DNA from 2 places in the Microbacterium sp. SLBN-154 genome. Region 1 is predicted to be linked to the other one. Evidence: predicted binding sites of a transcription regulator. Region 1 holds the regulator's gene; the other holds the start of a gene.

Region 1 (3,278 bases):
CCCGAGTCGGCAGACGCCTCACCGAACGCGTCGGCGGACGCGGCGAGCGCAGAGGACGGCGACTTCACCGTCGACGACATCCTCAGCGCCGCCCAGTCCGCCGACGCGGCGGCAGCGGATGACACCGACGCCGTCGCCGACCGCGTCGAGGCTCTGGAGTCGCAGCTTCTCACCGACCTCAAGCGCCTGCAGGCGGAGTACGCCAACTACCGCCGCCGCACCGAGGACCAGCGCGAGATCGAGATCGAGCGTGCCAAGGGGGCGGCCGCCAAGGGCCTCATCCCCGTGCTCGACGACCTCGACCGCGCCGCCAAGCACGGCGATCTCGTCGAGGGCACGCCCTTCGCCGCCATCGCCGACAAGGTGCGGGCTGTCGTCGAGCGCATGGGCGTGGAGGCATACGGCGCCGCCGGCGAGACCTTCGATCCGCAGCAGCACGAGGCCATCTTCCAGCAGCCGACCCCCGGCGCGACCGAAGCGACCATCCTCGAAGTGGTCGAGACGGGCTACCGGCTGGGGTCGACCGAGCTGCGTCCGGCGAAGGTCGTCGTCGCGGTGCCGGCAGAGTAGGCCGGAGACGCCATGGCCAGCCAGGACTGGTTCGAGAAGGACTTCTACAAGGTGCTGGGGGTCTCCAAGGAGGTCTCCGACGCCGATCTGAAGAAGACCTACCGCAAGCTCGCGCGGCAGTATCACCCCGACTCCAAACCGGGGGATGCTGCGGCCGAGGCGAAGTTCAAAGAGATCAGCGAAGCGTACGCGGTGCTCTCCGACCCCGAGCAGCGTGCCGAGTACGACCAGATCCGCGCCATGGGCTCGGGCGCCCGCTTCACTGCGGGCGGCCCGGGCGCCGGCGGGTTCGAAGACGTCTTCAGCGCGTTCGGTCAGAGCCGTGGAGGTGGGCGCTACGAATCCGCCGACTTCGACGACATCTTCGCGATGTTCAACCAGCAGCAGGGCGGAAGCTTCGGCTCGGGTCGGTTCGGGCAGCCCACCGGCGGCTTCCGCGGCTTCGGCGGCCCGACCCGCGGGGCCGATGTCACGGCGCGCACGACCATCGACTTCGTCACCGCCACGAAGGGCGAGACCATCACCCTCCAGGGCGAGGACGGCAAGCCGTTCAAGGTGAAGATCCCGGCCGGCGTCGCCGACGGGCAGCGCATCCGCCTCCGCGGCCGCGGCCGTCCCTCGCCCGACGGCGGGGAGAGCGGCGACATCGTGGTGCAGGTGACGGTGCGACCCCACCCGGTGTTCACCCGCGAGGGACTGAATCTGCGCGTCGTCGTCCCGGTGACCTTCACCGAGGCGGCTCTCGGCGCCACGATCGAGGTCCCCACGCTCGGCGGCGACCCGGTGAAGCTGCGCGTTGCGCCGGGCACCCCCTCGGGACGCGTGCTGCGCGTCAAGGGACGCGGTGTGGCGACGCAGAAGGGCACCGGCGACCTCCTCGCCGAGGTGCAGGTGGTCGTGCCCTCGCACCTCGAGGGCGCCGCGCGCGAAGCGCTCGAGCGCTTCCACGAGGTGGAGCCGAAGGAGAACCCGCGGGCGGACCTCATGGCCAAGGCGCGCGGCTGACACGGGAGGGACGGATGACGGACCACGTCGACATCGACGGTGACGCGCCGATCTTCGCGATCGCCGCGGCAGCGGAGCTGTCGGGCATGCACCCGCAGACGCTGCGCCAGTACGACCGGCTCGGTCTCGTCGTCCCCGCCCGCACGCAGGGCGGTTCCCGCCGCTACTCCCTCCGCCACGTCGAGCAGCTGCGCGAGGTCGCGCGACTGTCGGCTGACGGCATGAGCCTTCCCGCGATCGCGCGGCTCATCTCCCTCGAGCAGCGGGTGCACGACCTCACCCGTCGTGTGCGCGACCTCGAGCAGCAACTCGAGATCGAGCGCCAGTCACGCCCCGGCGCTCGGGTCTTCGCGGCGGGCGCCACCGGCTCGGTCGTTACCCTGAGGCATGGCACGCGCGTGCGTCGCGCCACCGAGCTGGTGGTCTGGCGCCCGCGTCATCCGCTCTCTCCCGGCGCTCAGGACGAATCGGCCTAGCCGACACGCGCGAGGGTGCCGCCGAGTCGCGGGCGTGAGTGCGCGCCTTCTAGGCTGAGGCCCGCGCCGAGATCGATCTCGGCGTTCGTCCTGTCCTCACACGCCACGAAAGTCCCATGGATACCTCACGCATCACCAACCGCCTCCTCACCGCCGGCGTCGTCGGCACCCTCGCCGTCGCTCTCGCCGGATGCGTGAGCTTCACCGCTCCCTCCACCGTGGAGCGCGACGCCGATTCGCAGGAGGTCGTCGAGGGCGGGAACGCCGACGTGTTCGCCATCGCTGTGGGGGACTGCTTCACCGAGGTGACCGAGACCGAGATCAATCAGCTGCCCGTGGTCCCCTGCGGGGAGTCGCACGACTACGAGGTCTTCCATCTCTTCGACATGCCCGATGGTGAGTGGCCGGGCGCCGAAGCCGTCGATGCGGCCGCAGAGGAAGGGTGTCTGTCTGCGTTCGAGCCGTTCGTCGGGATCGCCTACGAGGAGTCGGTGTTCATCGCAGACTCGATCGACCCGTCCGAGCAGTCGTGGGGCGACGGCGATCGCGAGATCATCTGCATCCTGTCCGACCCGTCGGGTCCGACCGAGGGATCGGCCGAGGGCACCGCGCGCTGATCGGGCGGGCCGTGCCCACTCAGCCCTCGCTCCCGCGGTGGCGGCGGAACGCCTCCCAGTCCTGGTACGACAGGTCGGCGTAGGCGTACGCCCACTCGACGACGGCGTCCTCGAACCGCCGCCCGCCCCCGACATACCCGGCCGCGGTGGCACCCGTCGGCGATTGCCCGTGGGCGCGCGCCAGCGTCGCCGCACACGCCATCGCGTACCAGCGGAACGGCTTGTCCTGCATCGCCTCGGCGTCGAAGCCGCCCTTCATGTCGTGGAACTGCCGCACGTAGAAGTCGCGCCGCGCGCCGGACGGCGAACGGCGGATATGACCGAGGAATGGGTCTGACACCGCCTGCAGGATGCGCTGGAGCGCGACGACCCGCCCTCCGTTGCCGTAGGTCTCGATGAAGGTCGCGACCGCCTCGGGCTGCGTCACATGCCCGTACTGGACGAGCACGCTCTCGCCGGCCTCCTTGCCCTGGAGGAGGAGGACATCGCCGTCACCGTCCTGGAGCGCGATCAGCAGACAGCGTGTGCCGACGCTGCCGACGCCGACCACCCGAGCCGAGACGTCGGCCATCACGTACTTCTGCAGCAGAACCCGGATGTCGACGTTGAC
Region 2 (3,278 bases), 2.6 Mb from region 1:
GCGCCGAACCTTCCGACGTAGCACGCTTGCGCGCCGGTGAGCGAGTCGACCAGGTCGGCAGGCACCACGAGTGCGGCCGTGACCTCGCCGAAGGGTTGGCGCCACCCGTTGCCGTTGACGTCCCAGTAGAACTCGTCACTGGTGTCGGCGAAGAAGTCGGTGACATTGCGCAGGGTGTAGGTGAAGACGAATGTCTGACGGCCGGAGAGGAAGTCGTCGGCGCGGGATGTGACGATCATCCAGTCGCCGTCGGTCTCGACCTCGCTCGGTCGCGGGTCGCCTTCTTCGTCGGTGACCGAGATCAGCTCGGGAAAGGTGGGCTGGCCGTTGTAGTCGGCGGGGATCTCCCGGCGCAGCCCGCGGTTCTGATCCTCGGGGAAGACCGCGACGAACGTCTCGACGACCCGAAGCGTGCTGGTGTCGTCATCGTCACGGCCGAGGGTGTACTCGGCGTGCATGCTCTCGAACACGAAGTCGTCGAGGTCGCCGGAGGCGGAGGCGGGTTGTGCGGAGACCGCCAGGCCGACGAGACCGACGACCCCCAGGAGGACCGTCAGCACCGTGGCGGTGATCCGACGCGTTCGCGGCATGCGCTCAGCCTAGATGGCGGCGTCGCCGCCACCGGATACCCTGGGGCCGTGAACGATCGTCGTCTCGCCGTCGAGGCGTGGGAAAGCCTTTTTCGTGCGCAGCACGAGCTGTTCGCCGATCTCGGCCGCGACTTCAGCGATGCGCCGCTGCAGCAGGGCGAGTACGACGTGCTGCTGACGGTGACCCGGGCGCCCGACATGACCGCGCGGCTGCGTGACATCACGCGGCTGATGCTGGTCAGTCAGCCCTCGGTGTCGCGCCTGGTCGACCGGATGGTCGCCCGTGGATACGTCACGAAGCGTCCCGATCCCGATGATGGACGCGGGTCGCTCGTCCGCGCGACGGAGGCGGGCGCCCGCGCATTCCGCGAAGTGGCACGGGTGCATGCCGCCCACATCGCGGAGCGGATGTCGGCGCTGAACGAGTCCGAGCTCGCCCAACTGCGCGAACTCACCACGAAGCTGCGGGCGCACAACACTCCCGCCGGGTGAGGTCCCGACGGGAGTGTCGTGAGGCGTTCCGCAGACCGGAATGCGTTACTGCTCGACCGGCTGCGGGTGGTCTGCCGTGCTCGACGCCGACGCACTCTCGTGCGCCTGCAGCACCTGTGCACCGTTCTCGGTGGCGACCTCGATCTTGCGCGGCTTGGCCTTCTCGCTCACCGGGATGGTGACGCTGAGCACGCCGTTGTTGTAGCTCGCCGAGATGCGGTCGGTGTCGATGCCCTGTCCGAGGTTCAGCTGCCGCACGAAGCTCGCGGCCTCGCGCTCACGGGTGATCCACTTGACGCCGTCGCCGGCGCTGAGCGTGCGCTCGGCGCGGATGGTCAGCAGCTGACCGTCCACGTCGATGTCGACCGAGCCGGGGTCGATGCCGGGCAGGTCGGCGGTGAGCACATAGTGGTCACCGTCGCGGTAGAGGTCCATCGGCATGCGGCGAGGACCGCGACGGGCATCGAAGAAGCTCGTCGCGAGACGGTCGAGGTCACGGAACGGGTCGTACGTCGCCATGTTCGGTCTCCTTCACTGGACGAAATCCGGAACTTGAGTCATCTTGGCTCAAGTACGACCAGATTAGCACTCGAGGGTTGAGAGTGCTAAGAGCCCAGGCGTTCGCCGTCAGCGAACGCCTGGGCTCTTCTTCATTCGGCGGTGAGAACCGTCCACGAGCAGGGGGGCAGCGTGACGGAGAGGGCCCCGTCGGCGACCTTCACCGAGTCGTTGGCCTTCGGCGTCACCCGGTCGGGCTGTTCGAGCGTGTTCGCCGCGTGGATGTCGTCGTCGAAGATCGACGTGGCCTCGGCCGACGACACCCCGCCGGCGAGAGCGGCGGAGTCGATCTCGAGGGTGACCTCGTCGGTCAGGCTGCGGTTGACGGCGAAGACCGTGATGGCGCCGCTGTCAGGGTCGATGGTCGCGACGGCGTCGACGAGCGGCACGTCGCCGAACTTCGCCGTCACGTACGTGGGGCTGTCGAGCTTCAGCTCGAGGGCGACACCCCGCGCGAGCTGCGAGGTCAGCGAGAAGGGATAGAACGTCGTCTGACGCCAGGCCGGACCGCCGGGCTCGGTCATGATCGGCGCGATGACGTTCACCAGCTGCGCGAGGCTCGCCGACGTCACCCGGTCGGCGTGCCGGATGAGCGAGATCATGAGGCTTCCGAAGACGACGGCGTCGAGCACGGTGTACCGGTCTTCGAGCAGCCTCGGTGCGACCGGCCAGTCCGCGACATCCGTGATCTTGTCGACCTCGTTGTAGCGCGACTGGTACCAGACGTTCCACTCATCGAAGGAGATGTTGATCGTCTTCCCGCTCCGCTTCATCGCCTTGACGTGGTCGGCGGTGGCCACGACCGCCTCGATGAAGCGATCCATGTCGACGCCCGAAGCCAGGAAGCTCGCCAGGTCGTCACCCTCGGGCTCGTAGTACGCGTGGCAGGAGATGTAGTCGACGTTGTCGTACGTGTGCTCCAGGACGATGCGCTCCCACTCGCCGAACGTCGGCATTCCCGCACCCGAGCTGCCGCAGACGACGAGCTCGAGATCCGGGTCGACCTGACGCAGCGCGCGCGCAGTCGTGGCGGCGAGCTGCGCGTAGTTCTCCGCCGTGCTGTAGCCCAGCTGCCACGGCCCGTCCATCTCGTTGCCGAGACACCACATGCGGATGTCGTGAGGTTCGGGGTGTCCGTTGGCGACGCGCTCGTCGGAGAGCCGGGTGCCGGAGCGGATGTTGGCGTACTCCAGCACGTCGAGAGCCTCGAGCACGCCGCGGGTGCCGAGGTTCACGGCGTACATCAGCTCGCCGTCGACCTTCTTCATCCACGACGCGAACTCGTCGAGGCCGATCTCGTTCGTCTCGGTCGAGTGCCACGCCAGGTCCAGACGGCGGGGCCGCTCCTCGCGTGGTCCGACACCGTCCTCCCACCGGTACCCCGAGACGAAGTTCCCGCCGGGGTAGCGGATCGCGGACACGCCGAGCTCGCGCACGAGATCGATGACGTCGGTGCGGAAGCCTTCCTCATCAGCCGAGGGGTGACCCGGCTCGTAGATGCCGTCGTAGACGCACCGCCCGAGATGCTCGACGAAGGAGCCGAACAGACGTCGGTTGATGGGGCCGACGGCGAAGTGCGGGTCGATGGTGAGATGTGCGCGGATCATTCTTCTCTTTCGGAAAACGCGGGTTCAGCAG

Evidence for each region. Region 1 encodes HspR, which represses chaperone genes until heat shock. Its sites were predicted from a motif close to AAGTTGAGTCNNNNNGACTCAACTT; they were not measured.
Region 2: a site for HspR is predicted at 1,632-1,656, ahead of FBY40_RS15650 (Hsp20/alpha crystallin family protein). Genes of this name have one in related genera too.

What each region holds. Positions count from the first base shown of each region.
Region 1 covers NZ_VFNL01000001.1:647,592-650,869, forward strand. The annotation lists gene FBY40_RS03300 (nucleotide exchange factor GrpE) at 1-570, shown strand, start outside; gene FBY40_RS03305 (DnaJ C-terminal domain-containing protein) at 583-1,575, shown strand; gene FBY40_RS03310 (heat shock protein transcriptional repressor HspR) at 1,590-2,051, shown strand; gene FBY40_RS03315 (septum formation family protein) at 2,168-2,668, shown strand; gene FBY40_RS03320 (DUF2252 domain-containing protein) at 2,688-3,278, opposite strand, start outside.
Region 2 covers NZ_VFNL01000001.1:3,223,862-3,227,139, forward strand. The annotation lists gene FBY40_RS15640 (DUF2207 domain-containing protein) at 1-590, opposite strand, end outside; gene FBY40_RS15645 (MarR family winged helix-turn-helix transcriptional regulator) at 639-1,082, shown strand; gene FBY40_RS15650 (Hsp20/alpha crystallin family protein) at 1,128-1,601, opposite strand; gene arfA (arabinosylfuranosidase ArfA) at 1,733-3,247, opposite strand.